DNA from 3 places in the Paenibacillus sp. FSL R10-2748 genome. Region 2 is predicted to be linked to each of the others. Evidence: a T-box and tRNA genes for the amino acid it is inferred to sense, from the RefSeq annotation. Region 2 holds a T-box; the other regions hold tRNA genes.
What was found. The T-box of region 2 lies ahead of argS (arginine--tRNA ligase). A T-box ahead of a tRNA ligase gene usually reads a tRNA of that ligase, here a tRNA-Arg.

Region 1 (10,615 bases), on a different contig from region 2:
TACCATAGCGTTTTTCAAAAATAGGACGTGGTACTTTACCTTTACGGAATCCTGGTACACTTACTTGTTTTGCCACTTTATTAAAAGCTTTGTCGAGTGCAGCGGCTACACGATCCGCGTCAACCTCAACTTCAAGAACCCCAAGGTTCTTCTCTATTTTCTCCCAAGTTGCTTTCATTTTATGCTTTCCCCTCCAACAAAATCTTCACTTAGTTTTCATTACAATCAACGCACACAAAATAACCACTATAGTATATCTAACATTACTGTCTTTTTCAAGAGCAGCCCTTTGAATGCTTCACAGGTAAACGTTTCCGGTCATTAAGGAGTGTTCATTCCCGCCGCTACAAATAGTCGCATCGACCGATACGCCTGCTCAAAACGGAAGCGCAACGCATCTGTAATGCCATATATAGCACGGGTTTCTTCCTCATTATTATTTCCGTTCAAACTTTCCGAAACTGTCTGATGGAGTGCTGCAGCCCAAATATCTGGCATTCCGTCCTCTTCCACCAACATTGATCTATAATCTTTCGTACCGTATACCGCCATCACAAACTGTGACCACAGCTCCTGTGCAAAATAGAATAGTGTAGGCTCGTGCACCTCAGTCTGATCAGCCACCCGTTCCAAAATACGCATAATCGACTCTGGAAAATCACCTGGCTGTAACGGAACCGTTTCAATGTCGATTTCCGCTTGTTCATCACCCCGTCTGATTTCTATCGTCCCTTCCGTTCCGCGTCGTCGCATTGTTTGTAGAACACGGAATTGAAGTAAAGGATGGATTTCCCGTTCCGTAATCCAGCGAAGCAAGGCATCGTCGATTTCTGGGAGTTCCAGATAGGACAACTGCTCCAATGCTAAAATCGTCTGTTCGGATAAAGGTTCATCCATAGCCATCCGCAACAGCTTGTTGCCGTAGCCTGCATCCTGCTCCTGCTTAAAGCGTGCATGACGGCGAGCTAACTCTACTTCACTGACTTCTTCTTCCACAGCGTCCGTTACCGCCCCGCTGTCAGCGTACTGTGGAAATGCAGCTTCCAGCCATTGTAATAGAGCGTTCCATTCATCGTATTGCTTCTGCTCCTGTCCCTGACACTGCATTAAAAAACGCAGCATCGCCATCGCCTCTCCGTAACGTTCGTTTTCAAGCATCACAGTAAGTTGAATTTGATAATAGTCCAGTGTCTTCGGAAACAATACAATATTATTTTCTTTTGTCGTCACCTTGGAGTCCTTTATTCAAGGCACCCCCTCTCCTTCGCAAGCTCAAGTATTTGTAGATTATATGAGAAACAGTAGCCGAAGTCCAACCACTCGTCTTACACATATTCACCTGTATTCTAACATACCCTTTTATAAGGCAAAAAAAACTACGTCTACTCAGAATTTATGCTGTATAAAGCTTAAATAAGCGATATATGCAAAATAAGACTTGAATTTCTTTTATCCATATGATATATTAATATTCGCTTGAATTTTATGTCCCAGTAGCTCAGCTGGATAGAGCAACGGCCTTCTAAGCCGTCGGTCGGGGGTTCGAATCCCTCCTGGGACGTCATAACAAGAAGCTTCCATAATGGAGGCTTTTTTTGTTCTCATGAGATAAACCACGGGGGAACGTCGGGCCATCGGCATCGTTAGCCTATACTTCGCAGTCGACCATAGGAGAGTTCTCTCCTGATATATTACACCAAAAAAAGCTTCCGCAAGGGAGCTTTTTTTGGTGTAAATAATGTAGAAAGAATAGTCTGCCCAACGTTACTTTAGGCGCTGGTTTCAAGTCTCTACTCTTTCAAAAAAACGCAGAAATTGCTATCATCTATCATGATGCACCATTTTTAAGTAAAGGAGGTAGACTGACTCCCTTGACTACGAATAAACTGCAAAAGTCGCGGGAAATTCATCGTTTTCTTGCCACTTTGCTTTCTATATTAGGTACTGGATTGGGTATGTTTTATCTCGCCATTCCTTCCTATATGATTGGAGGAGCGGCTCTTATCATCACACAGGGAATTCTGATCTATTTTACAATGTTTTCACTCGGATACCTGCTTATTATCTCGGGACCGTTGGCCATTCTTTTTCACATTTTAGGCATTGTTTTTACAGTACGATCTTTTCAAATTCCACACCATGCGGAGAGAGCACCGACAGGTGTATCCTTGCCATCCAAATGGCGCGCTTTACTCAGTCTCGCTTTGGGAGCTACACTTCTACTTCTTGCAGTCACAATGAAATACGTAGATATTATCGAGCCTTTTACACAAACAGGTGAAAATAAACGCAACGTAGCCGCAGAATCAGAGCAATATCTGGAGCAATACGGAGAGGACTTTCAAATTCAAAATATTAGCTATCATAGTATTCCCTTCACTGAATATACCATGGAGGCGATCTCTAATCGTCATCCTTCCGTCCTCTTTAACATGACCAAGCGTCCTTATGATGATGTCCCATTTAGAGAAAATTATCTTAACGCCCTTTGGGAGAGTCAACTGGACATGAAGCTCAAACCCGTTATACAAAAGCTATACGATGATTCAGCCGCTGTTCATTCTGGAGTGCAAGAAGGGAACACGGATAAAATGATCAAAGAATACGACGATTTTAAACTGAATCCCAAAGCGTTCGGCGATCAGTATATTCGTATAATTGTATTCGAGGATCTAACTGACTCAGGATTGCCATTGGAAAAAGAACGAGTATTACAAACCGCGAAAGTTCTCAAGACAGTGTTGGCCGGAAATAAAGCCTCATTAGATATCGAATACTTCCCTTCGACTATGAATACCAAACGAAACCTTAAGGCAATAGAAATAAACGATTATATGTTTGGTCAGGACCATTTTGATGAAAAGACCTATGAAGTCCAGATAGAAGACATTTATAAACTTATGTCAACAAAGGATATACAAATCACATCGCTTGACCGCGTGAATTAGCAAGGAGATTAATCAAATGAAATTAATATCTTGGAATGTAAATGGCTTAAGAGCCTGTGTGACCAAAGGGTTTTATACTTATCTAAAAGAAACAAATGCCGATATTTTTTGCGTACAGGAAACGAAGCTTCAAGAAGGTCAAATCCTCATGGAGAACATGGAGGAATACACACAATACTGGAATTATGCTGAGAAAAAAGGATATTCCGGCACGGCTATTTTCACCAAAATCAAGCCGCTCTCTGTGCATTATGGACTTGAAGAAAATGAAGAACCGGAGGGCCGAACCATTACTTTGGAATTCGAAAAATTTTATCTCGTCAATGTGTACACACCAAATACCAAACGGGACTTATCCCGACTGCCCTACAGACTGGAATGGGAAGACCGTTTTCGCAGCTACCTGCAACAACTGGATGCTTTGAAGCCTGTCATCGTTTGTGGAGACTTGAACGTAGCTCATCAGGAGATCGACCTCAAAAATGCCAAAGCTAACTACGGAAATGCGGGATTTACGCCTGAGGAACGGGAACGCATGTCACAGCTGCTAGACGCCGGATTTATAGATACCTTTAGATACTTTTATCCTGACCGGACGGATGTTTATTCCTGGTGGTCCTACATGCCAAAGGTGAGAGAAAGGAATATCGGCTGGCGGATTGATTACTTCCTCGTCTCGGAGAGACTTCGTCCGCTATTGATGGATGCGAGCATTGATTGTCATATTACAGGCAGTGACCACTGTCCTGTGATATTGGAATTGCAAGATATTTCAGCATAGGCCCCTGCCTGGCACAAGGATTTATGAAGTCTTAAAAAGCCGTCATGCTCTGTTATTGCAGCATGACGGCTTTAATTCATGGAGCTATGTCCCCAAATATACCTCGATACGGGAAATCAACCGCTCTCTCACATCTTGCGCCTCTTTTTGATCTAATACAGCCTGGCTTATCGTCTTCTTTTCGCCACTGGCGTAATGCAGTACATACTGGGTCACTATGCATTCCGGTGCATAAGTATCCTTGCGATCCTTATTTAAATAAGTCACCTGGCAGCTTCCGAGAAAACAGAAAGATAGCTCACCTGTAGCTGTGAACAGCCAGCCTGGCAGCTTGGGCTCCAGTCTCAAGGATAGGCCCCTATGATCATAGCCAAACGGTTGCCCGCCGGTCATCATCCATATCCACATATGAATAAATTCTGCCGTAGATCCGCTCAGCCTCGCAATATATCCCGTTCCATGCAAACTTGCATCAGGATTAGCCATACTAGCAATAAAGGAGCTGTTCTCCAGCGTGCTTCTTCCGTAGACCTCTGGGTCCATAAAAGGCGGTAACGCTTTTTTAATGTCTGAAAAAAATTCAGTGTATAGACCCGCCCTTAAGCATTCAAGTAAATATTTATATTCCATATGCATAAATATAGATTCATTTTCCAGCCAACCCGGTGTAAAAGCTCTGGAACGACCGAGTTCGAACGGCTGCCCCGCCAGACTTTCATTCACCTTATACATGCCCAGCTTCCTGTCGTAAAGTCCACTCTGCCTGATTTGCCGATACAGCTTCTGCCCATTTACAATGTCACCAACCACTTTCATAGCCCGGGTCGGTCCCTCCAGAAAATATGGTGTATCCTTACGTTCGAAGGAATGTATGTTTACGAGCTTGCCCCCGCAGTCATCCTCCTGTACCTCGAATTCTCTGGCTTCATAATAAAAGAAGGTTGGGTATATCCCCTCACCGATAAGCAGAGCCTTATCCATCCCCTGTTGGAGCTTACGTTCAGCCTGGCGCAAAAACACCAGCACATCATCAAACGCTAGCGGTGTTTCTACCCCTTCAAATCCAAAACGAACTGTTTCTCGATACGCTTCTCTAGCATCGGAAATTCGTGACCAGAAGCTGTAATCCTTGCTTTCATTCCTGTAATCAGCCTCATCAGAAGCGTGGTAGTATTCCTCCATTGTGAGCCTCAGCTGTTGGATTAACTTAGCAACTTCTCGCGGCAACCGTAGCACAGAATCGCCCAAAAGCTTCACCTGTGCATGTATTAAAAATCTTACGAGTCGCTGTAATTCACACAGTTCACTGAATCCAGAAGCAAACAGCCCCGGAAGTCCGTTCATGGAATCATTCCATCCCGGCTTGCCCGCCTCCATCTCAATTCCCAAGCCCTCCGGGTCCAGCGTGGACAGCTTGATGGCTGCCAATGACAGCAGCTTTTCATATAAATTGGACTTATAAATCTCTCCGCTTCCATGTTCGGTTCGAACCCAATGAACATCGCGATCCCGGGCGTGCAGCTGAGCTTCTTTCTCCTTGCTCTCTACGACCGCCCCGTACTGACGGATACGTCCGTCCTTCATCTGCACGTATTTGTTTCGACGTGGCTGTACCCATGCCGGACTGTCGTAATACATGTACTCTCGGGTCGCGAGCAAGAGTTCCTCTTGTTTGTCCGGATAAATACTTAGATAACTTTCGATGAGATCCATGTTATAAGTCCAATGGTCGATCCAAAAACCTTCACCAAAATCAGCCTCATAGCATTGTTCGGAATGCTTGAGAGCTTCGGTTACAAACGTCTCAACCGTTTGCTTTAGCGCGATGTTGTCATGAATGATATGTTGAATCAGCTCACCCGGGGTGAACGACGATTGGAAAAAAGCACGCAAAGACGAATGATCTGCCACCTCCACCTGTCCTAGCAACGGTTCCAGCTCTCGTATTTGAAAGCTACACCCCTTTACAACAAGCGGATTATAGCCGTCTGGCTGAATCAGGCTCATAAACAAACGGATATTGAAATCTCCTATGCTGGGGTTAAACCACACATCATTTCTCCGGTTCTGGTTCGCATCTCGAAAATTACCATTTCCTTGAGAATAATATCCCGCCTGGAGCTTAAAGAAATTATAGTCCCGTTCCAGATCCCCATGCTTGCGCGAAAATACATGATATACAAATGGTTGCTCGGTGCCGTTGTCCAGCAGCAATGGATAACCACCGCGTAACAGGTTATCCAGATAGTTCTGACGGCAGTATTCGTCAAATAACGGAATGGATGTCCGCGTTGCCATTTCATCCGTCAACTCTTCGATCAACGCTTTGGCTTCCTCCGCCTTCCGCTCAATATAAGACATGGTTGCAATTTCCGTAATCCGTTCATTGATAGAGTGAATATCATTCACATGCCCGATGATCGTACAGTGATTGACGGCAGTACCTGCCGCTAGTCGTGCTGTGTAGCCGCTAAACCCACAAGGCACTTTATTCGTCGTCACAGGCTGCTGTGAAACCAAGTCTTCGACGCGTGAATGGATAAAGCGATCCGGGAAGGTCAGTGCCGTATTTTCACCAAAGATTACGGACGGATCGACAATTGGACTCAATAGCCTGGTCTTGCCCTCCTCCTCCACAAAGCTGTACATAAAATGTCCCGCTTCAATTTGATGAATCTCACTTGTATCCGCTGTACTTCCACGTACCTTATAGTAAGGAATGCTATTGTTGAGATTATACACATCCATCCAGCTTTTCAGTGTATGTCCAAGCTCCTTGTATGCCGCATTATCAATACCGAAGGGCAGCACGGCAGGCATGCCGTCCAGCACCTCCAGTTCAAGCTCTTGAGCGGAATGATTGACAATCTCCACCTTGCGCACCAAAGCAGCGTAACTTTCATGAGGAAGCGTGAAATATTGCACACGTACCTCAAGCCCTGTGTCTGGATTAGAGCTGTGTATTTCCAGCATGTGGCGGGATATCAGCATTTTTTGCTGTTCACGCTTCATAGGATGCACAGCCGAAAATGGCTCCACATAGTTCCACTCCCCCTGCATCTTCACCTTTAAAAACGTTCGAAAGCCATGTATCGGCACGAGACTATAGCTGCGGTTGGCCGGGAAAAACTCCATGATTGCTCCATTCTTATCCTCCACACCAAAGCTCGCAATTCCTTGTCCACGATTAACATAATATGCCCACAGAGGAATCCCATGAACCCCAGCAATACCGGGTAGAAAACTGGAAAAGGGCTTGACCTGCGCATAATTCTCAATCACAAAACGTCCTTGATCGTCAAAATAATACTGCTGCATCGTATCCCCCTTTTCTATTTAAAACCCGTTATTCGCCATCACTTGTTTGAACCACAGCGCACTTTGTTTGGGAGTCCGTTCCTGTGTGTCGTAATTGATGTGTATAATACCGAAACGTTTGCTGTATCCCCAGGCCCATTCAAAGTTATCGAGGAACGACCAGACAAAATAGCCCTTAAGCTGACCTCCCTCCCCAATAAAGCGATGGCATGCCTTTAAATGTTCCTCAATGTAATGCTGACGCTCAATGTCCTCAATCTTTCCATTCACCAGTTCGTCCTTCATCGCTGCTCCGTTTTCCGTAATCAGGATAGGTAATCCCTTGGTAAAATCCTTCTCAATCCGCGTTAGCAGCTTATAAAAGGATTCAGGGTGAATCTCCCATCCCATATCCGTTACCGGTTCCTCTATGGAAATCTGCTCGACCTGAAGCAACGAAGCGTCTGTAGTCGCTTGAATGATACTGCGGGCGTAGTAGTTGATGCCCAAAAAATCCCCTGGCTGCTGAATCAGCTCCATATCACCAGGCTGTACAAAATCCAATCCGTTCAAGTGCCCCCCGTACCATTCCACCATATCCTCAGGGTATTTCCCGTTAAACAATGGCTCGGCAAACCAACGATTAATAAAACCATCCCGCCGGACAGCAGCGGCTACATCTTCGGGGTGTTCAGAGGCTGCATCGACATGCTCCATGTTCAGCGTAATACCGATGTTGCCCGTCAGGCCCTTTTCCTTGTGTAAGTTCATGGCTATCCCGTGACACATCAGAATATGATGAGCGGCAGTAAAGGCTTCCCTCCAGTTCTCGTGGCCGGGGGCATGCTCGCCTGTACCATAGCCCAAAATAGAGGCGCAGTAGGGCTCATTTATCGTATTCCACCAGCTTATACGCTGTCCAAATCGATCCATGATTACAGAGGCATACGTTTTAAAATGTTGGGTAATCTCTCGCTGCGTCCAACCGCCCTCGTCCTCAATCCACTGCGGTAGATCCCAATGATACAGCGTCAGCATTGGAATTAGCCCGGCCGACTCAATCTCATCCAGCAGACGCTCATAGAAGAGTAGCCCCTGTTCGTTAACCACACCGGGTGCGGGAATAATGCGCGGCCAGGCCACGGAAAAACGGTAATGTAAAAAGCCAAGTTGCTTCATTAATTGCACGTCTTCCTTAAAGCGGTGAAAATGGTCACAAGCCACATCTCCGCAGTCCCCTCCTATCACCTTCCCGGGTGCTCGACAGAAAGTATCCCAAATAGAAGGCGTTCTCCCTTCCTCATCCGCGCCACCTTCAATTTGATAAGAAGAGGTCGAAGTTCCCCACATAAACGTGGTGGGGAATGTATAGGTATTCTCACTCATACTCGGTATCATCCTTTCAGGTATCAAGACTTCACAGCTCCGGCCATTGCACCGCCGACAATAAAGCGCTGGAGGAAAATATACAAAATCACGAGCGGTAGTGTAACAATCAGAATGCCGCAAGCGAGCAGCGGCCAGTTGTTCATGTATTGTCCGTAGAAGGAGAACAATCCCTTGGTCACTGGCTGATAAGCAGGATCAGACAAATAAATAGTAGGACCTATAATGTCATTCCACGCCCCAATAGCTGTCAAAATAATGCCTGTCGCCAACACTGGCTTCATCAGCGGGACAAGAATCGTAAACAAATATCGTGAATATCCGCACCCGTCCATTGCAGCCGCTTCATCCAGCTCTCGGGAGACAGACTTGATATACCCTACAAACATCAGGAAGGCGATGCCGGTACCTGTTGTTTTCAGTAAGATAAAACCAAGCTGTGTATTGTAAAGTCCCAGACTATTAATAAGAGCAAATTGCGGAATCAGAGGATTCGGGAGATACATAGATATCAGGAAAAACACATAAAAGAAGGTACTGAACTTAACGTATCCCCGTGCCAACGGAAAAGCTGCGAACACGGATATAATCAGTGTTAATAACGTAGATACGCCTGTATACAAAATGCTATTCCACATGTATTGAGAGAAGTTCCCTTTCTCCCAAGCATCCATGAAATTTTCCAAATGTAGACTCTTGGCTAGAGCTACAGGATTCATCAAATACTCACTTTGAGTCTTCATGGATACATTAAAAAGGTAAAAAAGAGGGAACACATATAACGAAAGCATGAGCAGTACGATGATGTAGCTCAGTATTTTGGTCCCTTTGGTACTGCTCATTACATTTCCACCTCTCTTCTACGTAAGTAATACAAGGCAATCATCGATACTGTAAATACGAACACGAACTGGATCATAGCAACTGCGGAAGCAAGACCGTAATCTGACGTTCCAGTACCAAAGGCTGTTGCATATACATCAAACGCCAGGGTTGTTGTGTTGAATTTACCACCTGTCAGCACATAAATAATGTCAAAGGTCTGCAAGGCGCCGATAATGGACAGCAGCATATTGACGGTAAAGGACGGTGCAATCATCGGAAAGGTAATATTTTTGAACGCTTTCCATCCAGAGGCACCGTCCATATACCCTGCTTCATATAAGTCACTGGGGATAGATTGGAGTCCGGCTAAGAAAATAGTCATCGAGTAACCCATATACATCCAAATTTGCACAAAAATAATCAACTCAAATGCAATATTGTAATCCCCGAAGAAGTTAGAGCTCGTTCCAAAAAAGTTCATCAAGGCTTGCGCAGGACCCCCAAGCGGATTGGCAAGCAGCTGCCAGATCAGGCCGGATACCGTTACCCCGAGTACAACAGGGAGGAAAAATACAGAGCGATATAACATATCCCCTTTAAGCTTTTTATTAATCAGGACGGCCATGAACAGCCCTACCGCATTTTGAATTACAACCACCGCTACGGCAAAATACAAGGAACGTCCTATAGAAGCGAGACGATCTCCAGAATCGGAGGAGGTGAAGAAAGTTGTGTAATTCTCGAATCCGATAAAACTCCATGTCTGTCCCGGAACCCCGGTAGCATCTGTAAAGGAAAAAAGCACCGTTACCATAGAGGGTCCAAAACCAAGAAGCAAATAGAGCAGAACCGGTATACCCAGCAAAAGATAGGGCATTATCCGGGCCGCACCCTTTCCGAAGGGATACATGTGCCTCACACCTTTTTACATTATTTAAGGTCTTGCAGTTGCCCAATTGTTTTCCTGTAAAATCTATGCATTATTTAGGAGCAGCCGCATCCCAGTCAGCCTGAGATTTCTGAGCAAGTTCCAAAGGCGTCTTTATCGGACCAGCAGGAGCCAAGAATTCTGCATGTGCACTGGCATCCTTAACGTATTGCCCAGCATTCTTACGGTTGATAAACAACTGATCCCAAGAGAGCTTGAAGTTTTCAAGTGACGGCTGAATTTCAGCAACAAAATCACTTTTTATCTTCACATCAGGCTGTGTTGGCAAAAATCCAGCAACGTTCACGAAATCGGTATAGTTCTGCTTCTCAGAAAGCATTTCAAGCCATTTAATCGCATATTCCTTATTCGGTGATTTTTCCAGAACCATCCATGTCATATCGTATTTTCCTGCTAGATTTTTATTTTTGGCAGGATCATTACTACCTG
Region 2 (10,615 bases):
GGAAGTCTTGGAGCCGCGGTACGGTCGGCTGAGGATACGGTTTTACGTCAGAAGAAGTAAAATAACTTAACGATTGTGCACCAATGTCCGATAACAAAATGGAGCCGGATATTGCTGAATCTGGGCAGATGAGGCGGTACGCTGCCACAAACCTGGGGACAGTCAGAGAGGATGATTACGATGCAGTCAACGAGCCTCGCATTACATACAGATAAATATCAGATTAATATGATGTACGCCCATTGGGTGAACGGAAGTCATCAGCGTAAAGCTGTGTTCGAGGCGTATTTCCGTAAACTCCCTTTTGGTAATGGATACGCCGTGTTCGCTGGTCTGGAACGCATTGTGAATTATATTGCAAATTTGCGGTTTACAGAAGAGGACATTCGCTACCTGTCTGAACAGGAGGAGAATTACGATCCCATGTTCATGGAGGCGCTGCGCCAGTTTAAGTTTGGTGGAACAGTCCATTCGATGAAAGAAGGGGCACTTGTTTTTCCAAACGAGCCTCTGGTACGTGTCGAAGGAACGATTATGGAAACGCAGCTTGTCGAGACGGCATTATTGAATTTTATGAACTATCAGACACTCATTGCGACAAAGGCATCGCGCATCAAGCAGGTGGCAAGTGACGATACACTGCTCGAATTTGGAACACGGCGTGCGCAGGAAGCAGATGCGGCGATTTGGGGAGCACGAGCAGCTTATGTGGCAGGTTTTGACGCGACTTCTAATATGCTGGCAGGCGAGCACTTTGGAATCCCGACGAAGGGAACACATGCCCATTCATGGGTGCAGACCTTTATGACGGAGCAGGAGGCGTTTGACGTTTATGCGAAGGTTTTACCAGACCAGGTTACACTGTTGGTAGACACCTTTGACACGCTGGAAAGTGGTGTTCCTCATGCGATTCGGACAGCAAAAATGCTGGAGAGTCAGGGCAAGCGTATGAATGCAATCCGTCTGGATAGCGGTGACTTGGCTTATCTATCCATTCAGGCGCGGGAAATGCTCGATGCTGAAGGCTTAGATTACGTACAAATCGTAGCTTCCAATGATTTGGACGAAAATACGATTTTTAACCTGAAAGCCCAAGGGGCACGTATTGATGTATGGGGTGTAGGAACACAGCTTATTACGGCTTCAGATCAACCTTCGCTTGGCGGGGTGTACAAGCTGGTTGAGCGTGAAGTGGATGGGGAAATGTTGCCGACGATTAAGATCTCGGGTAACCCAGAAAAAGTATCCACACCAGGCAAGAAGGATGTATATCGCATTGTGGATAAGAAGAAAGGGAGAGCTGTAGCCGATTATATTTCTTTCCCGGATGAAGAGCGTCCGCGTAATGGTAAGCGCCTGAAGCTGTTTAACCCTTTGCATCCGTATATGAAGAAGTATGTAGAAAATTATGAAGCTGTACCAATGCTTGAGCCTATTTTTATAAATGGACAGAAGGTATATGAGCTTCCTGAGCTGGATGAAATTCGTGCCTACCATACTTCACAGTTGAAACTGTTTTGGCCAGAATATTTGCGGAAGCTGAACCCTGAAATTTATCGTGTAAATCTGAGCGAGAAGGTATGGGAGCTGAAGCAAAAGCTGATCGACAGCTATATGCAGCCCGAAGTTGAAGAAAAAGAATAGTTGGAAGAGGCACCTCATGAATATATGGGGTGCCTTTTTGTGTCGCGGCATGTAGGAAATAGGAGCTTATTTATAAATTTCTCTCATCACATGTCGTAGCTCAGGGACAATAATGCGTTCCATTGCCAAACGAACAGCTCCGCGTGAGCCAGGCATAGAAAATACAGCTGTCTGGCCCACAGTGCCAGCTACAGCCCGGCTTAATATAGCTGCTGAACCAATGTCCTCAGCAAAGCTTAAATAGCGGAAGATTTCTCCAAAGCCAGGCAGTTCCTTATCCAGTAGAGAGGAGACGGCTTCATATGTAGTATCACGTGGAGAAATACCGGTACCGCCTGTCAAAAGTACAGCCTCGATTTCATTCTGTGTCACTGCTTCGGATACTAACTGCTGAATACCTTCGTAGTCGTCCTTGACAATGACATATCGAACAACCTTATATCCATTGGTTTCTAGTAGATCCATGAGCAGTCGTCCCCCAGTATCTGTTTCCACGGTGCGGGTGTCCGAGACAGTCACGACCATGCAATTAACCTGTTGCGGGGATTCCTGTCGATGCTCCTCTACAGAAGACATATTCATTGAAATGCTCACTCCTTGATCGGTGGTTAGACATACACTTTTTACAATAGAGCAATGACTGAGTGTATGCAAGTCAGAAACAGGGGCTAAAATCCATGTGATTAATATCCTTGCACTTGCACACTGGAATATAGTACACTTCCTTACATAAGTCGGGATTACTTTGTTTTTATTTTATTGAAAGCGCGCACATCAAATGATTAATCTCAAGGGTCAGCGGGTAATAGTACAGCAGGGTCAACAACTGGGAGGTAATGTAATATGAATCATTCATACCAACAATGCGTGGATGCTTGCCTGGAATGTATGAACGCTTGCAATGTATGTTACGTAGCGAGTTTGAAGGAATATGATTTAGCTATGCTGCGTGAATGTATTCGAGTGAGTAGGGAATGTGCAGAAATATGCGGATTTGCTGCTCAAATGCTGCAGCGTGGAACGGATTTTGCCGAGCAAATCTGTGAGCTGTGCGCCAAGGCCTGTGAGGTATGTGCTGCTGAATGCAGCAAGCATTCCCATGATCATTGCAAACATTGTGCAGAAGCCTGCCGTCGTTGCGTTCAGGCGTGCCGCCAGTTGGTGGCAGTGTAATTACATATATGGAACTAGTGCCTGAAGAGGAAATAATAGGTTGCTTTCTACTGAATAGGTTTGTATAATGATTGGAATTAACGTCATGGAACGGGAGAGTAGCAGCGGAGCCGTATCATTACAGCGAGCCGGAAGAGGTGTAAGCCGGTATGAGGTCCGATGTGAAGCGCACCCGGGAGACGGTTGATCCAACGAGCAGAACTTCTAGTAGATCAGCCCGGCAGACACCGTTATTAGTCATTGGAGTGAAATCGCGATTTGTGTAAGTTAGCTGTAACTACACAACCGATTTACGAAGAGTGGTACCGCGGGGATATTAAAGTTCTCGTCTCTTGAATTATTTCAAGAGGCGGGGGCTTTTTTTGTTAGATTCTATAAAAAGAGGAGAGAGATCATGTTGATGAGGATTGCTGCTCAAGCGATATTGGCCCATACGGGCTTGGAGGAGAAAGAAATTTTATCTTTATTTGAGGTGCCTCCGCAGCCTGAATGGGGAGATGTGGCGTTTCCCTGTTTTGTGCTGGCCAAAAAGTTTCGAAAGTCTCCACAGCACATTGCACTGGAATTGGCGGAGCTAGTGAATCATGAAGAAGGTTTAACTGCTTCAGCATCGGGTGCCTATGTAAATATAACATTGGATCGATCTGTTCATATTCCACTTATGCTTGCTGAATTGAGCAAGGCCGATTTCCTCAGGCCCAATATCGGGCACGGACAGCGGGTAGTTATTGATATGTCCTCGCCCAATATTGCCAAACCGTTTGGTATCGGTCATCTTCGCTCTACTGTTATCGGTGCTGCCTTGTATCGTATTCTTGGTGAAACCGGATATGTTCCAGTTAGTGTGAATCATCTTGGGGATTGGGGAACACAGTTTGGCAAGCAAATTGCGGCCTATAAAAGATGGGGAAATGAGGAGCAGCTACAACATGATCCGATTGGTGAATCGCTGAAGCTATATGTTCGTTTTCATCAGGAGGCCGAGCATAATCCGACTTTGGAGGATGAAGGCCGCGAGTGGTTCCGACGTTTGGAGCATGGGGATGCTGAGGCTCAACAACTATGGGAGTTTTTTGTTGAAGTTAGTCTGGGTGAATTTGATCGTATGTACCAGCGTCTGAACATTACATTTGACCATGTGCTGGGAGAAAGTTTTTACAATGATAAGATGCAGGCAGTTGTTGCTCAATTAAGAGCAAAAGGATTGCTGGAGGAAAGTGATGGCGCGCTCGTGGTTCGTCTGGAAGATGAAGAACTGCCTCCGTGTCTTATTCTAAAAAAGGATGGGACCACCATTTATCCGACACGTGATCTGGCAACAGCGATTTATCGTCATGAAGTGATGAAGGCTGATCGGTTGCTGTACGTCGTTGGTGGAGAACAGAAGTTGCATTTCCAGCAGGTGTTTGCGGTGCTGAAGCATGCAGGGGAGGCTTGGGCGGAGCAATGTGAGCATGTGCCGTTTGGATTAATGCGGTTTGCGGGTAAGAAAATGTCCACAAGACGCGGAAAAGTTGTCAAACTGGAGGAGGTGCTGGATGAAGCTATAGCGCGTGCTCAAGCCATCATTACTCAGAAGAACCCCGATTTGCAGGAACAACAGGCAGTAGCTGAGGACGTTGGTATCGGGGCGATTATTTTTGGTGATTTAAAAAACAACCGGCTGAATGAAGTGGATTTTTCGTTGGAGGAGGCGCTGACCTTTGAAGGCGAGACCGGGCCTTATGTGCAGTATACTCATGCGCGCATACGCAGCCTTCTGGAGAAAGCTCACGCTCGCGCCGATGTTGATAATACCAATTCTAGCGACAACGCCCTTGTCCAAGATAGCCATTCTCGTGATTTGAATGACGTATCGGATGGAATGTTGGGTGACACAGGTTGGGCGCTGCTTAAGCAGTTGGATCGCTATCACGGACAACTGATACGTGCGGTTCGCCAACTGGAGCCTTCGGTAATTGCGAGATTTGCATTGGATACGGCCCAGGCGTTTAACCGTTTTTACGCCAAGGAAAGGATTGTCGATGGTGGACAGTGGCGTATTCAGTTGGCGGAACAAACTGCCGATATTCTGGCATGCGCGCTGCAACTTCTTGGTCTGAAAGCACCGAATCGGATGTAAGCAAAGCGAACAAAGGGGAGCGAGTTTTTGCTGGCGGGATGACTGCTACCCAGACCTGGCTCTTCCAAAGGAATACTGTAAAAGATTAATCGGTTACAGGCACTTTTGGGTATGTATAAAGATTGTGAGCAGAAAAGAGTTAGACGGGTACACTAAACGCAGGTATTCCACTGTTTTGCAACCAATTTGTGCATATTTGAAACATTTGATGCTTTTATTGCGTCGGTAAGTGTAGAAGCAAAGTAAACATGGAGGTGTATTTCATGAAAAAGAACAAAAGCGTGACAGCTGCCCTGCTTGTCATCTGCTCATTGGCAGTAGCTACGTCGGCTTCTGCTTTTCGTGATATAAAGGGAGCTGAACAGGAGAAGATCGTAAACTCACTTCAGGACAAAGGAATTATTCAAGGAATAACCAAGGATAAATTTGCACCGGATCAAACGCTCACGTATGCACAAGGAGTACACTTGGTTGTTCGTGCGATGGATCTTCAGGTAATGCCTGATTTCACAACGGGTTCCTTTGCAAACATTCCGGCTTCCGCATGGTATGCCCAGTCCTATCGGATTGCAGCCCAACACCAAATCCCTTTGTCACCAGATATTGATCCAAGCACCCGTATGACAAGAGAACAATTTGCGAATATTCTGTATAAAGCAGTGAGTGCAACGGGTGAATATCCAACTGTCCGTATGTTAATTAATGTAGCGGATGGCAAAAAACTAGACCAGGAATCAAACGCAGCCGTTCAATTCCTGCTATTGACCAAAATTGCAAAATTGGACGAACAGAGCAACTTTAACCCGGATCGTAAAGTAACGCGGATGGAGGCAGCAGAAATGGTCTATAACGCATCCGAATTTGTACAAAGTCATAAAACGGTTGAAGCTACTCCTGAAAATCCGGCTGAGCCTGTAGATCCGGTTCAACAAAATAACATTAGTATGAGTATAGAGAAGGCAAATGACCAGCAAAAAAAAGTGACAATCACCCGTCTGCAGGCACCTAATCCAGGTTACGGCATTGAAGTGGATCACATCGACTACGTAGATGATACGAATGCAGTAATTTACTACAAGCTGACTAGTCCAAAGCCAGGGGAAATGAATATTCAGGTCATTACGGATACCCACACAAGTACATTGGTAGACAGCAAGTATAAGGTTACGCTTAAAGCAGTAGATGGAACAGTGCTTCCGCCCACAGGAACAGGCACGTCTGTAGCTAAATAAAATTACGAGCCCTATGTTATAGATATAAATAAAACCAGCGAGCCTCCAATTTGTAGGGGAGACTTGCTGGTTTTTTTTATACCAAATGTTAATCGTTAGCCCTAAGCAATAGGGCTATTCAAGCTTTAAATGCTGACTTTGCTTGCAAGTAGGTCATCTTGCGCAGCATGTGCAGAGGATGAAGCCGAATCTGTTGCAACTGTTCCCGACTGGAGCTGATACATTTGGAAGTAACGACCGCCTTGAGCCATAAGTTCGTCATGGCTACCCCGTTCAACAATTTCACCCCGATGAAGCACCAAAATTTGGTCCGCACTGCGAATGGTGGACAAACGGTGAGCAATGATAAAGGTCGTACGTCCCTTCTTGAGTACCTCAAGAGCGGATTGGATGAGCGCTTCCGTTTCGGTGTCAATATTGGCAGTAGCTTCATCCAGAATTAAAATTGCGGGATCAAAGGCTAGTGCACGAGCGAAGGAAATAAGCTGGCGTTGCCCGGCTGATAAAGTGCTACCTTTTTCAATAACAGGCTCATCGAATCCTTGCGGCAAATGGGCCAGCAATTTGTCGGCTCCAACGTCATGCAGCGCTTTATTCACCTGTTCTCTCGTGATTCGGCTGTCTTCGAGACTGACATTAGAGGCTACCGTACCTGTAAACAAATATGGATCTTGAAGAACAATACCCATATGATGGCGAAGCCATTGCTTAGGGATGTCTTTGACAGATGTTCCGTCAATGGTGATCGTTCCTTTTTGCGGATCATAGAACCGGAATAGCAGGTTAATAATCGAACTTTTGCCTGATCCGGTATGTCCGACAAGGGCAACTGTTTGCCCGGGCTGTGCAGTAAAGGAAATATGTTTAAGTACATCATCCTTTTTGTAGGCAAAGGAAACGTCGTTAAACTCTACCTGGCCTTTGTAGCGCGGCATCGTGCCGTCCGTCACCGGCTCTCCAGTTTCGTCCATCAACTCAAATACGCGTCCTGAGGATACGATGGAAGTATCCAGTACGGCGAGTTGGTTGACCATACCCGTCATAGGTTGGAACAGTCGACCCAGCACATCGACGAAGGCATACAATACGCCTAGTGAAACAGCACTACCTGTAGTTCCGAGCGCCTCAGATCCGAAATACCACAACACGACGGCAAAGGCGAGATTTCTTAACACGTTGACTAAATTGTGCGAAGTGAAGGCGTTCAAATTCAGCATTTTATTCTGATGCTTCATATAGTCATCATTCAGTTCTTCAAACTCTTGCTGCGTTTGTTTCTGGTGCCGGAACACGCGAATAATGGACATCCCTTGAATCGATTCATTGATAATCGCATTAATTTCACTGAGTCTGGACCGAATGATTGTATTATAGCGGGTGGCGACCTTGCGATACAATATAATCCACAAGATCAATAACGGTACAATAAACAGAGAGATAAGACCCAGTCTGAAGTCTAGCAAAAAGAGTGCAACATATACTCCTGCCATCGTTACAATCCCTGAAGTGAAATTTGAGAGCACAGCCACAAACAAATCTTTGACTGCCTCAGTGTCATTCGTAACACGGGATACGACTTTGCCTGCGGGCAAGTTATCAAAAAAGTAAACTGGCAACCGCTGGATGTGCGCGTAGAGATCAAGCCGAAGCTTTTGAATGACCTTGTTCGCCGAGGATTGCAGCCAGTATGTTTTGCCGAATTCAGCAAAAATGGAAATAATCAGGAAGAAGCAATACCAGCCAATCAGCTGAAAGATACCGGGCATTTCCGGTTTGTAAAAGCTATACAGTTCATCAGCTGTCAGAGCCTTAGCTTCATAGCGAAAGGTGTCGGAGCCGCGTGTCACAGTCAGCGTTCCGTTCGTAAAGGAGCGGTTACCGTCAGCCACTTTAACCGAGCCATCGATAAATACGAAAGATTTCCCAACTTGTAAAATCCTCGCTTCGCGACCTTTGGTCTCCCCGGACTCAAAGCGATCTTCACGCTTAAAGTGGGTTCCAGCATAGCTTACAGTTCCGTCCACACTAGTTGTTTCATAAAATGGTTTTTCAATAGCGAGCATATGGTCGTCAATCATCGTTTTGGCGATGAAGGGACCAGCGAGCTCGGCGGCTACTCCGATAGCCAAAGCGATGAGAGCGGCAATAAAGCCTGCTTTGCTCGTCAGCGCGTACTGGAATAGCCTTTTGCCGATATTGGGTTTCATTAGGATACCTCCCCTGAGGTCAGATCAGATTCCACTTGTTGCCGTTCATACTGTTGTCGGTACCATCCGTCAGCCTGAAGCAGCTCGCTGTGGGTTCCTTCCTCAATAATGCGTCCTTGCTCCAGCACGACGATCCGGTCTGCATGTTCTACAGCAGAGAGGCGGTGGGTGGAGATCAAGGTTGTTTTACCCGAGCGCTTACGTCGGATATTGTCAATAATCCTTGCTTCCGTCCGGGCATCTACTGCAGATAGTGCATCGTCGAGCAATAGAATATCCGGATCACCGATAAAGGCGCGTGCCAGCGAAACACGCTGCTTCTGGCCGCCGGACAGGGCGATACCTTTTTCTCCGACCAGTGTATCCAGCCCATCAGACAAGGTACCTAAATCCTGGTCGAAGGCAGCTGTACGGATAGCTTCCATAATGTCGTCATCATCTGCACGAGGTTTCCCGAACTGAATGTTCTCGCGCACCGATTTAGAAAACAAAATTTGCTCTTGCGGCACGTAGCCGATCCAGCTGTGTAGTTGTTCCACTGCAATGTCCTCCAAACGTATGCCGGAGATTAAAATATCACCACTACCCGTCGGATATTCATGCAGTAGCTGTTTGAGCAGAGTGGATTTCCCGCTGCCGGTTCTACCGACGACGCCTAGCGTTTCTCCGCGTTTGAGCTCCAGACTCACATGTGACAGATTGTCAATAGTAGAAGTAGGGTAACGGAAGGTAACGTCTTTCATCCTGATGGATTCGAGGCGGTCCACTGGAACAGGTTGAGCTGCATCCTGAACGTCTGGCTGGACATCGAGAGTTTCATTGACCCGGTCCAGGGAAGCGCTACCGCGCTGCATAATGTTAATCAGCTCTCCAATGGCAAACATCGGCCAAATCATCATTCCTAGATACATATTAAAGGAGACCAATTCGCCTAGCGTGATATCGTTATGAAATACCAGATAAATACCATAACCGAGTCCAATGACATAGCTAAGTCCTACACATAAACGAATCGTTGGTTCAAAGAGAGCATCCATCCGAGCGACAGCCAGATTTTTACGAAATACATCGTCGGTAATATCAGCGAAACGCTTTTCGTCCATTCGCTCTTGCACATAGGCGCGAATGACTCGGATGCCTGCTACGGATTCCAACACCTGATCGTTCATATCACCAAATGCATCTTGTGCCAGTGTGTAACGCTCGTGAACGGCTTTACCGTAAATGCTCATAGCCAGTGCAATAAAAGGTAGGGGCAGGATAGCTGCCAGTGTCAACTTCCAACTGATTAGGGTACCCATGGCAACTAATACAACGCTCAGATAGACCGTAGAGTCTGTCAGTGTCAGCATGCCGAAGCCCGCTGTACTTGCTACGGAGCGAAGGTCGTTCGTAGCACGAGCCATCAGATCACCAGTACGATTACGTTCAAAAAATGGAGGGGTCATCCGCAGTAGATGATTCATAAAGCGTGTGCGCAGTAAGCGCTCCACCAGATTGGCACCACCAAACAGCTTGTGCATCCATATGTACGTAATGTAGTAGATGACGGCTAGAATGCCTATGATGTACAAAATATAACGCCAAAGTGAGGACCAGGAAATCGAACCGCGCACAATCTCATCAATGGCACTACCTAGTAGCCGAGGTGGAGCAAGCTCCAGCACACCAACGGCTATCAGCAAAAACAATCCAATGGAGTATCGGCTTCGTTCTCTTTTAAAAAACCAGCTTAAATTTTTAAGTACCGAAAACAAGAGGAATCCCATCCTTTCATGACAAGTTCTTTCGAGAGTTGTGTACCATTTTGAAGAAACAACAGCGACTTGCTACCACAAATATGATCCGGCAACAGGCGCAAAAAAGGCATACCGTCCGCAGACGATATGCCCTAAATCTCAATATCATATGGCGCGCAGGTATTTTCAGCACACTCACCACTGAAAAACTGCTCAAACGCAGGCAGCCACTCGTATTAAACCATACAACGTGAATGGCCCAATTCTGAAGGATGCGACAGGGGAGATGCTCCGGTATGAAGTTGTTGTGTTTGTAGATGTGGGTAAAATGCAATAGGAAATTTTAGCACCGGTAACACTCCTTTCTTCCTCAAAATGGGTTCATTCTAACATGAGTAATCGTTCAAATTGGTAATAAATTTCAAAATGGATCTCGTATGGTTGAATCTTAACACCCTTTTTTGCGAATTGTCAAACCTTTTTCAAAAAAATGTATAT
Region 3 (10,615 bases), on a different contig from region 2:
GCATTTTGAACCTCGCGCTTCATCAGTACCTTGTCCACATTCTCCATACATTCTTCCATCGTTAGGGTCGGGTAATATTTTTTTTGTAAAAGCATGACCAGTTCTGCAATTTCAGTCAGGTTCACACCACGCTTGTGCAGCAACTCGCGGGTGGCATCGGCTACCTTTTTACTATTCAGGCTGTAAGGTGCTTTTTTCTTGTCCATAAAGTTGAAGTTCCCCTCCTCGTATAGATCCTGATTTCTACTGCAATTATGACCAGTGTGTCCAGTCTGCTGAAAAAGTAGTTATTTTTTACGCGAGGCTCGTATACATATTAGTACAATCTGTACAAAATTGTTAGGGAGGAACTTCACTTATGAATATAAAACACCCATGGCGTATGACCTCTGTAGCTGGACTGCTATCCCTACCCCTGTTGTTGTCGGGCTGCAGCCTTTTCGGCAACGAATCGGCATCCATTGACCCCCCGCCGTCCACGACAGAGCAGTCCATGATTAAGGCTGTAACCGGAAAAGCACCTGCCAGTACAGGTCAACTGAGAGCTGTTTTTTTGCAAGATCATAACGGTTTGCTGGCCCCGGTATCTTTACCGATTGCTACAGGTGATGTGCAGGCAGATGCCAAGTCAGCGCTGGAAACATTGGTTGAGGGCGGGCCGTATGCTGGATTATTACCAGAGGGATTTAAAGGGGTAATACCCCAGGGTACAGAAGTGAAAAGTGTGACGGTGGACAAGAACAACAAGCTGGCTGTTGTCGAGTTCAATAAATCTTTCGCCAACTATAAGCCACAGGAAGAACGAAAATTAATGGAGAGTTTGACCTGGACCCTGACCGACCGTCCCGATATTGAGAGCGTACAGATCTGGGTGGATGGCAAAAAACTGAACGAAATGCCTGTTGGCGGCACACCGCTGGATCATCCGTTGACGCGTGCAGTAGGTATTAATTTGGAGATTGGTCATGGCGTAACACCCCTGGATTCCAGTCCAGTCACCGTGTATTTCTCTTCATCTTCTCCTGCTGGAGTTCAATACTACGTACCTGTAACACGGTTGGTCAGCCCTGAAAAAGATCGTGTCCAGTCAGCGCTGCATCAATTGATTCAAGGACCGCAGACCAAGGATGGGTTACAAGAAGTGATGACAGGGGAGACGGCGCTGAAATCGGTAGAACGCTCCAAAGACAACGTAATTACGGTATCTCTTTCAGATGATATGTTTGCTAAAGGAGAAGCTGTGCCTGCTGAATTTTTGGAATCGGTTGTGCTGACAGCGGCAGACAATTCAGATGATGCGGTCAAAACAAAAATTCGGATTGAACTAAATGGTGAAAAAAGCGTAATTGGACAAAATAATCAAAATTATGGAGAGCCTGTAGCCAAGCCGCAACATATTAACGAAATCCCTCTTTAAGGGCGGGAATCGTCCTTGGGGTGCTTTTGCCTGCACACTTTGGTAAAATAAACATATAAGAACAGGTTGCATACGACGTAGGAGGAAAAAGCATGAGTAGATCTAACGGACGAAACGGTGATGAGCTGCGCCCGATGAAATTGACAGCAGGAGTAAATAAATACGCGGAGGGCTCTGTTTTTATAGAGGTTGGCGAGACGAAAGTCATTTGCACGGCTACTGTAGAAGAACGCGTACCACCCTTTATGAAGGGACAAGGAAAAGGCTGGGTAACCGCAGAGTATTCCATGCTTCCGCGTGCGACTCATAGCCGTAATCAGCGTGAAGCAGCGCGTGGCAAGCTGACAGGCCGTACCATGGAAATTCAGCGTCTGATTGGAAGAGCGTTGCGTTCGGTGGTCAATTTGCAGGCGCTTGGTGAACGGACGATTACGTTGGATTGTGACGTCATTCAGGCGGACGGCGGAACACGCACAACCTCAATTACCGGTTCTTTCGTAGCGTTGGCGATTGCGGTCAATAAAATTGCCACCCAGCACAAGCTGCCTGTTTTTCCAATTACCGATTTCCTGGCTTCCGTCAGCGTAGGGGTTGTTGGTGAAAAAGCATTGCTGGATCTGAACTATGAAGAGGATTCCAAGGCCAAAGTGGACATGAATCTTGTCATGACTGGCAGCGGAAAATATGTTGAGCTGCAAGGTACAGGTGAAGAAAGCCCATTTGACCGTAACGAATTGGATCAACTGCTTAGCTTGGGCGAACAAGGGATTCTGCAAATGATTGAGCGCCAAAAAGAAGTGCTTGGACCGATTGCTGATAAGATCGGTGCTGGACGTACAGGAGCTGGCGCCTAATGCGGCTGGATGGCCCGGTCGTCATTGTCGCTACGAAAAATAAAGGAAAGGTGCGGGAATTTGCCCATGCTTTTGCGCCGTTTGGCAAGGAAGTCAGAAGCATGTACGATTATCCCGACATTCCTGATGTCGTTGAAGATGGCAAAACCTTTGCCGAAAATGCACTGAAAAAAGCCAAAGCGGTTGGAGATGTGCTCGGATTGCCCGTACTGGCCGATGATTCCGGCCTCTGTGTGGACTTGCTGGACGGTGCACCGGGGGTATACTCTGCCCGTTATGCTGGAGAAGGTGCCAGCGATCACGAAAACAATATTAAGCTGCTCGACGTTCTGGAATCGAAGCAGCTGGGTGATGATACGGGACAGCCTTTGTTAAGCCCGGCTCAATTCGTCTGTACCTTGATTCTGTATAATCCGCAGACTGGCGAGACGTTGGAATCGACAGGCTCCGTGGAGGGCTGGATTACTACTGAAACCGCCGGTAGCGGCGGGTTTGGGTATGATCCGCTGTTTTATTTGCCAGAGTTTGAAAAGACAATGGCCGAGCTGACGTTGGAACAAAAGCAGGCTATCAGTCACCGAGGAATAGCTCTGCGTGATTTGGCAACAAAGCTGGGTAATCCACAGGCATAGCTTGGTAACAGGGGCGAAATCATCCCCCCATTCACATAACGAAAAAAAAGGCTATCCGTCAGTCATGAGCTGCGGATAGCCTTTTTGGTACCTTCTGTTCCCCATATAGTACACAGCGAAAAATTGCCGCTGCCGCTTAGAAGCTCTATTGCTCCAGCATTCAGTGTAGCTTATCGAATAGCTACCTTGTAAGTGCGCAACCAGTTATCCACTTGAGCCAAGTAGGCAAACAACTGGGGACCCGACATCAGCTGACCAAACCAAGGCAGATTGGTGGATGCCTCCGGTGAGGCGGCAATATCGCGTACCTTTTGCGCATCGATCAGCTTGAGCAGTGGGGAAGAGGAATCATCCAGCAGCTGCAACGCCTGCTTTTTCACAGCCTCAAGATAGGAAGGGTTATGCGTTTTGGGATATGGGCTTTTTTTGCGATACAGCACATCATCCGGCAATACGCCCTCCAGCGCCTTGCGCAAAATTCCTTTTTCACGTCCGCCTGTCATCTTGATACTCCACGGAATGTTCCATACATATTGTACCAGTCGATGATCGCAATATGGCACCCGCACTTCGAGTCCAGCTCCCATACTCATCCGATCCTTGCGATCCAGTAGAGTAGGCATAAAGCGGGTGATGTTCAAATAGGACATGACGCGCATTTGCGCAGCTTTTCCTGTTTCCCCCGGTAGCTTCGGCACTTCTCCTACCGCGTCTGAGTAGCGATCGTTCAAATACTCCAGCGGCTTGATCCAGTCCCGTACCTCGGGAGACAACAGACTGGCTCTCATATCGGGTGCAACTGCCCACGGGAATGTACCCGAATTCAGCATATCCTCCCGGTGGAACCATGGATATCCGCCAAAAACTTCATCCGCAGCCTCGCCGGAAATAGCGACCGTAGCTCCTTTTTTAATCTCCCGGCAAAAGAGATACAGCGACGAATCCACGTCCGCCATGCCGGGTAAATCCCGCGTTAGTGTGGAGTTGTTCAGAGCTGCTACGACTTCTGGCGTATCGAATTCAATCCAGTGATGATTTGTCCCTAATTCATCCACCATCCGCTGAATCCAGGGGGCATCGGCTCCGGGTTGAAACGCATGGGCTTTAAAATGCTTGTCGTTATCCACATAATCGACCGAATACGTATGAACTTGTCCTTGCCCGGTACGGTTATAATAATCGACAGCTAATGCGGATAGAGCGCTTGAATCCAGCCCGCCAGACAATAAGGTGCACACTGGAACATCCGAAATGAGCTGCCGCTCCACCGTATCCAGCAACAGTTCTCGTACCTTGAGCGCCGTTTCTTCGGTGTTATCCTCATGCGCAATGCTTTCCAACTTCCAGTAGGCTTGAATGCGCACGCCGTCGCGGGTGTAGGTTAGCGTATGCCCGGGACGTAGCTCCTTCATGGACGAATAGACGCCGTGTCCGGGGGTACGTGCAGGCCCAATGATAAAAATTTCGGCCAATCCCTCGGCGTCCACTGCTGCTTCTACTGCTGGATGCTGAAGCAGTGCTTTGGGTTCTGAGCCAAATACGAATACTTCTTCGGTTTGGCTATAAAATAACGGCTTCACTCCCAGCCGATCCCGTGCCAGAAATACCTGCTCCCGCTCGCTATCCCAGACCGCAAACGCAAAAATGCCGTTTAACCGATCCACACATTCAGGGCCCCATTCGATATAGGATTCGAGCAGCACCTCCGTGTCGCATTGTGTACGGAAAAAATGCCCGCGCTGTTGCAGCTCTTTTTTCAGCTCAGGCGCGTTATATATTTCCCCGTTATATACAATCGTATAAGTGATATCCTCCAGCTGCCGGATCATGGGCTGAGCGCCATTTTCCGGGTCCATTACGCTCAGTCTTCGGTGTCCGAAGGCACACGGGTTGGATATCCAGGTACCCGCAGCATCCGGTCCGCGATCGGAGAGCGTTTGTGTCATATTCAGCAGCAGCTCAGATTGATGCATTAAGTCTCCGTTCCACTGTATGAAACCTGTAATTCCGCACATGTCTGTTCATCCTCTCTTTGTCGTGTTCATCCAGTGTTGGAATGAATCAAAAACTAAATCCCCAGTTCATCAGTATATATGCCGAAAAGAAGCATAAAATGTCTGTCCGTTCCGAAAACTACAGATGGGGAAACCCGTCTACTCGCAAGGAAGGAGGGAGACCATGTACTACATCAAGGATGCCAAAATACGCCGCTTCACTGAACTTGACGGAGTGCGCTGCGCTGAGGTAGAGGTGCGGCCCGGTGCCGCAGATGACCCGGAATTGCTGGTCTATATCACGGTCAAGGATCAGACGGATGGTCAGCATGACTATGACATGGTACGGATCATCCGCAATGACGCCGATCTGGAGCTGGATTGGTACGACAATAATCTGCATTCGGCATTTGAGGAAGTGACAGACAAGGCTTTTACCGACTCTACACACATTACTGCTGGTGAGGAGCGAGAGAAGTTTAAAAAAGAATTGCTCTCCTATGGGCAGCTCAGTACAGAGTTCGCCAAGGAGTTCGGGGCATGAGGATATGGTGTGCTATGCCTCGGCTTTTGTTGATTTGGGCTCCGGCGCCATCGCCGGATCAGCGTGAAAGGAGGGGGAAATCATAGACGGCAAAGCGAAGTATAAGAAAAACAAAGGCAGCAGTTATATTCATAACAATGAGTTCGCGGAAGAAGTGCTGGAGAAAAACGTAAGACATGAAGTACGGAAAAGTCCTAAACGCTTTGGGAATAAATAAGCAGCCATTGAACTAAATAGCAACAGCAACTCATCAAAAATGACCCTAAAGAAGCCTCCGTATCCCGCCAAATTTGCGGTATGCAGGAGGCTTCTTTTTGAACTAAGCCGCTTCACGCAGCGTCATAATCCCTTTGTAGATGTTATAAACAAAAACCCCGAGATAGACCACTACGAATAGCAGTACAAACCCGATCACTGAACCTGCATGATTCGCCGTAATAATAAAATACACTAGCGGAATTGCCGCAATAATGGGGAAAATATGCGATAAAATAGCCTTTTTTGCATGTCCCTGAACATATTCGTCCCGTACTGCAATCCACACAATGACAGGCACTAGAAAAGGTGCGAAGAAAATGCTGAAATAACAAAGTGACGACAAAAGACCTCTCACGGATTAACCCCTCCTTTATGCATGGTTCTTTGTACATAATACCCCGTTAGCGTCCAAATGATTCCTTTTGCAGCCAGCTTCCCTATATCATAAAAAAATGCTTTTGACAGTTGCCCGAAATGTGATATAATAATCAATGCGCTGAATACATAAGGTTTTATTGATCACTATCTTGTCCCAGTAGCTCAGCTGGATAGAGCAACGGCCTTCTAAGCCGTCGGTCGGGGGTTCGAATCCCTCCTGGGACGTATAGCAAAAAGCTTCCTACATGTAGGAAGCTTTTTTGTTTTTCAGTGCTGCCAAAGCGCTGCGCTACCTGCGCACATGGTGGATTTTATCCGGTGAAGCTAATGGAGAGGGTATTCCATGTTCATGGAGCTTGAAAAAAGGTATGATGCATTCCAAATTTGATATTATCCATAATAATATTTGCCACATCCTTTGGAGTCATATTTGGTGAATATTCATACCACCATTTAACCGTTGTCATTGCAGATGCTGCAAACAAACGAGTTAATAACTCCTGCTTTTCTGAAAGTTCCTTCTTCGTAATTTCTGTTCCATTGCTATTTTCACGAAGACATTCCCCGGTTCTCCTTTCAAATATGCGTGTCATATCTTCATAGACATATAACTCCATATTTTTATTCCACAATATAAGGTACCAATCTTTATGATCATACATAAATTGGAGTTGTTTTCTTAAAGCATTCAAGGATTCGATGTCATTATTCTCCAGATTAAAAGATGCTAGATTAATATTGTTTGAAAGTTCTTCTAATGTTGATTTTACCAATGATTCTCTTAGCTGATATTTATCTTCATAATATTTGTAGAATGTAGAACGATTAATTCTTGCAGTTGTAGTAATATCTTTTACGGAAATAGATGAAAAGTTTTTTTGACTAATACATTTAGCAAACCCATGTTTTATATTTTCAAGTGTTTTCACAACACGTAAGTCTGTTATCTCATTCAATATGTGTCACACTCCAATTCACTAATTCTACATATTAAAAACAACAAAAGCTATCAGAACTGTTGTTTAAGCAACATTCAGGGTAAGCCTTACTGATATTCTGGATCTTTTTTCTTTATTATAATCTTAATATAAAAGAATATTTGTATAAATGGTATCCATTTTGTTCAATATGAAAAGGAGAATCTTTTATGTCTAACAATCGTTTATGTAAAGTTTTAGGAATTGAAAAACCAATTATTCAAGGACCTATGGCTTGGGTTTCAACAGCACCATTAGTTGCAGCAGTTTCTGAAAGTGGAGGTCTTGGTGTATTAGGAGTAGGATTTGCTCCTTTAGATTTTATTAGGGACCAGATTATTGCTACAAGAAATCTTACGAGTAAACCGTTTGGAATCAATGTAATTATGAACTCTGAATTATTAGATCATGTAACTAAAGTTGCTTCGGAGGAAAAACCACCAGTAATATATGCAGATACGCTAGTGGGACTTGATTTTGAGTTATCCCGAAAATACTTTTCTATATGGCATGAATTAGGAATAAAAGTAATCGTAAAAGCAAGTACAATTCAAGATGCAATGACTGCGGAGAAGGCGGGGGCTGATGCAGTTATTGTAAAAGGCTGGGAAGGTGGCGGACATACTACTTATGAAGCAACAACGGTTCTTGTTCCACAAGCAGCGAACTGCTTATCTGTACCAGTGATAGCCTCTGGCGGTATTGCAGATGGAAGAGGAATGGCAGCAGCTATCGCTCTTGGTGCTGAAGGCATTGAAATGGGAACCATTTTTATGTGCGCAGAGGAAACAGTAGTACATGCAAATGTAAAAGATGCCATGTTAAAAGCTGGTGACATGGAGACTGTGATAACAGGATATTCTACTGATGAGCCATGCAGACAATTGAAGAACAAGCTTTCAGAGGAAATGACGGAAATTGAAAACAATTACAGCAAAAAAGAAGCAGCAGTAAAACTAAAAGAAGTTGCTGAAAGTTCTTTGAAAAAGGCGATGCTGGAAGGCGACGTTGAAGAGAAGGGCGCTGTTATGGTAGGACAAATAGTACCACTAATAACTGAGATTAAGAGTGTAAAAGATATCATAAATGATGTATTAGAAGGATACCATGAAACAATATCTAAGATGACTAAGTTTGAAGTTTAAAAGTTAATGTCATTATAAACGGCCGTGATCCCAACCGAAATGAGGGAGACGACCGTTTTTTCATACGTCCAGCATGAACAATCTGTTTTATAAATTTATACCGTCGCCTTCTCCTTATGAGCAAAGAATTGAGGTAGATGCTCTTTGTGTGCTTCTAGCAATTCATCCAGTACGGTTTGAGCAATGTCCCCGCTTGGTACGAGCGGATTCAGGGTGAAGGCTTGCAGTGCTGTTGCATAGTCACCGGTGACCGCCGCTTCAATCGTCAGCTCTTCCATTGCCTTCATCACTTGCAGCAAGCCCCGCTGTGCAGGTGGGAATTTGCCAAAGTTGACAGGTTCGGCGCCATGGGCGCGAATGACACTGGTCACTTCGATGGCGCTATCATAAGGAACATCATCAATCGCACCATTGTTACGTGTACTAACCACCATCAATGTGCCTTTGTTGTTATAAATGGAATTAATGATCTCACAGGCTGCATCGCTGTAATGCGCACCGCCGCGTTTGGATAGTTCCTCTGGTTTGTAATCCAGATTCGGATCTTTATACAATTCAAACAGACTATCTTCCAGACGTTTGACGACTTGGCCCCGAGTTCCTTCGTTTTTGGCTTCCTCTAATTCTTCCTTGAGCATGTTATCCGTCATATAGTAATACCGATGGTAAGGACAAGGCAACATTTTCAATTGACGAACTTGATCATACAGGAAGCGCATGTTTCTAATATTTTCAACGACCTTCTCCGGTTTTGCGCCAGGAGCGTACAGTCCTTCAATGACTTGCTCTGTTAATTCGGCCCCTGTTTTGTCATAAACTTTGTGCCAATGAAGGTGGTTAATCCCTGCAAATTTAAAGAACAACTCTTCTTCCGGTTTGTCCAGCACAGCCGATGCACTCTTGATCGCGCCGATTGGAACATTACATAATCCAATGACTTTATCCCACTGACCATAACGAAGCACAGCTTCGGTGACCATACCCGCAGGGTTGGTAAAATTAATCAACCATGCATTCGGACACAGTTCTTTCATATCTTCGACAATACTGAGGATAACGGGTATGGTGCGAAACGCTTTGAACATTCCTCCGGCACCATTGGTCTCCTGACCGATCATGCCATGTTTTAACGGAATACTTTCATCCTTAATCCGGGCTTCCAGCAAGCCTACCCGAAATTGGGTCGTTACAAAATCGGCGTCCTTCAACGCTTCCCGACGATCCAGGGTCAAATGTACCTCACAATCAATGCCTGCGGCCTTCACCATCCGTTTGGCCATGGCGCCTACGATCTCCAGTTTTTCACGTCCTGCCTCAATATCTACCAGCCACAATTCCCGAATGGGAAGCTCTGCATAACGTTTGATGAAGCCTTCTACTAATTCTGGTGTATAACTGGAACCTCCGCCAATGGTTGCAATCTTTATGCCTTTTTTCATGGTTAGTGCCTCCTAAGTATGTTTTTTTAACCGCTTTCTTAAGCACAAATTCACTGTAATCCCTGTAATGCATTACAGGTCAAGCGCTTTTAAAAAACTTATTTTGGGAAGGTGACAATTATAGGGCGGGCACTACGAACATGCTAAACACGAACATGCTAAAATAGAAAGAACGAGGTGAGAAAAATGGCGAATATTCATGAAATTGCAAAGCTGGCGGGCGTATCCTCGGCTACGGTGTCCCGTGTCATTAACAACCATCCGTATGTAAGTGAACCGACAAGACAGCGTGTGCAGGAGGTCATAGACCGACTGGATTATGTTCCTAATCTAAATGCGGTATCTTTAAAAAAAGGCATGACCAAGCTCATAGGGATTATTTCACTTTCTTTTAATGATTCATTGGGTTTATTTGTGCGTGGATTTACAATGTATGCTCAGGAGCATGGCTTTAATATAGCGCTGTTTATTACGAATGGGGAGAAGGGGCGAGAACTTGAAGCGCTGGAAATGTTGCGGAGAAAGCAACTGGACGCCTTGGTCTGTATGATTCGTGTTAATGAGTGGAGTGTGATTGAGCATTATACAAAATATGGTCCGATTGTGACCTGGCAGCGTGTAAACATTGAGGCAATCCCGTCTGTATTTATGGATCAGTATCAGGGCTATACGCTGGCGTTGGAACATTTGTACGCCCGAGGATATCGGAAAATTGTGAATGTGTACGGCAGCATGCGGGGGTTGAACACAAAAGAACGCATTCGAGCTTATCATGACTTTTGCGAAAAATACGATTTGGATGCTGAGGCCTTCCCGCATTTTTATGATTTAAATTCAATAGAAGCTGGTGAACAAATAGCTCATTGGTGGGCAGAACGAGAACAAACAGATAGACCGGATGCTTTTGCCTGTTCTACCGATTATTTGGCAGCAGGTCTTTTGACTGAAGCACGGAGACTCGGTGTTTCTGTACCAAG

Region 1: it has a tRNA-Arg gene. The T-box ahead of argS (arginine--tRNA ligase) is inferred to sense a tRNA for this amino acid. The anticodon was not compared.
Region 3: it has a tRNA-Arg gene. The T-box ahead of argS (arginine--tRNA ligase) is inferred to sense a tRNA for this amino acid. The anticodon was not compared.

What each region holds. Positions count from the first base shown of each region.
Region 1 covers NZ_JBBOTK010000006.1:48,218-58,832, forward strand. Annotated here, with positions in the region: gene tig (trigger factor) at 1-178, opposite strand, end outside; gene NSS66_RS18360 (hypothetical protein) at 322-1,230, opposite strand; tRNA gene NSS66_RS18365 (tRNA-Arg) at 1,488-1,561, shown strand; gene NSS66_RS18370 (hypothetical protein) at 1,872-2,948, shown strand; gene NSS66_RS18375 (exodeoxyribonuclease III) at 2,965-3,729, shown strand; gene NSS66_RS18380 (cellobiose phosphorylase) at 3,814-7,047, opposite strand; gene NSS66_RS18385 (GH1 family beta-glucosidase) at 7,066-8,412, opposite strand; gene NSS66_RS18390 (carbohydrate ABC transporter permease) at 8,436-9,254, opposite strand; gene NSS66_RS18395 (carbohydrate ABC transporter permease) at 9,254-10,147, opposite strand; gene NSS66_RS18400 (ABC transporter substrate-binding protein) at 10,218-10,615, opposite strand, start outside.
Region 2 covers NZ_JBBOTK010000001.1:228,440-239,054, reverse strand. Annotated here, with positions in the region: gene NSS66_RS01065 (cysteine hydrolase family protein) at 1-60, shown strand, start outside; gene NSS66_RS01060 (nicotinate phosphoribosyltransferase) at 181-1,644, shown strand; gene NSS66_RS01055 (MogA/MoaB family molybdenum cofactor biosynthesis protein) at 1,711-2,226, opposite strand; gene NSS66_RS01050 (four-helix bundle copper-binding protein) at 2,488-2,817, shown strand; T-box leader at 2,895-3,153, shown strand; gene argS (arginine--tRNA ligase) at 3,212-4,939, shown strand; gene NSS66_RS01040 (S-layer homology domain-containing protein) at 5,203-6,171, shown strand; gene NSS66_RS01035 (ABC transporter ATP-binding protein) at 6,297-8,378, opposite strand; gene NSS66_RS01030 (ABC transporter ATP-binding protein) at 8,378-10,135, opposite strand; gene NSS66_RS01025 (hypothetical protein) at 10,186-10,371, shown strand.
Region 3 covers NZ_JBBOTK010000006.1:109,097-119,711, reverse strand. Annotated here, with positions in the region: gene NSS66_RS18655 (phosphatidylglycerophosphatase A family protein) at 1-206, opposite strand, end outside; gene NSS66_RS18650 (GerMN domain-containing protein) at 359-1,417, shown strand; gene rph (ribonuclease PH) at 1,510-2,271, shown strand; gene NSS66_RS18640 (XTP/dITP diphosphatase) at 2,271-2,903, shown strand; gene asnB (asparagine synthase (glutamine-hydrolyzing)) at 3,074-4,918, opposite strand; gene NSS66_RS18630 (hypothetical protein) at 5,082-5,441, shown strand; gene NSS66_RS18625 (DUF4870 domain-containing protein) at 5,761-6,054, opposite strand; tRNA gene NSS66_RS18620 (tRNA-Arg) at 6,229-6,302, shown strand; gene NSS66_RS18615 (TetR family transcriptional regulator) at 6,425-7,033, opposite strand; gene NSS66_RS18610 (nitronate monooxygenase) at 7,225-8,199, shown strand; gene NSS66_RS18605 (6-phospho-beta-glucosidase) at 8,295-9,638, opposite strand; gene NSS66_RS18600 (LacI family DNA-binding transcriptional regulator) at 9,825-10,615, shown strand, end outside.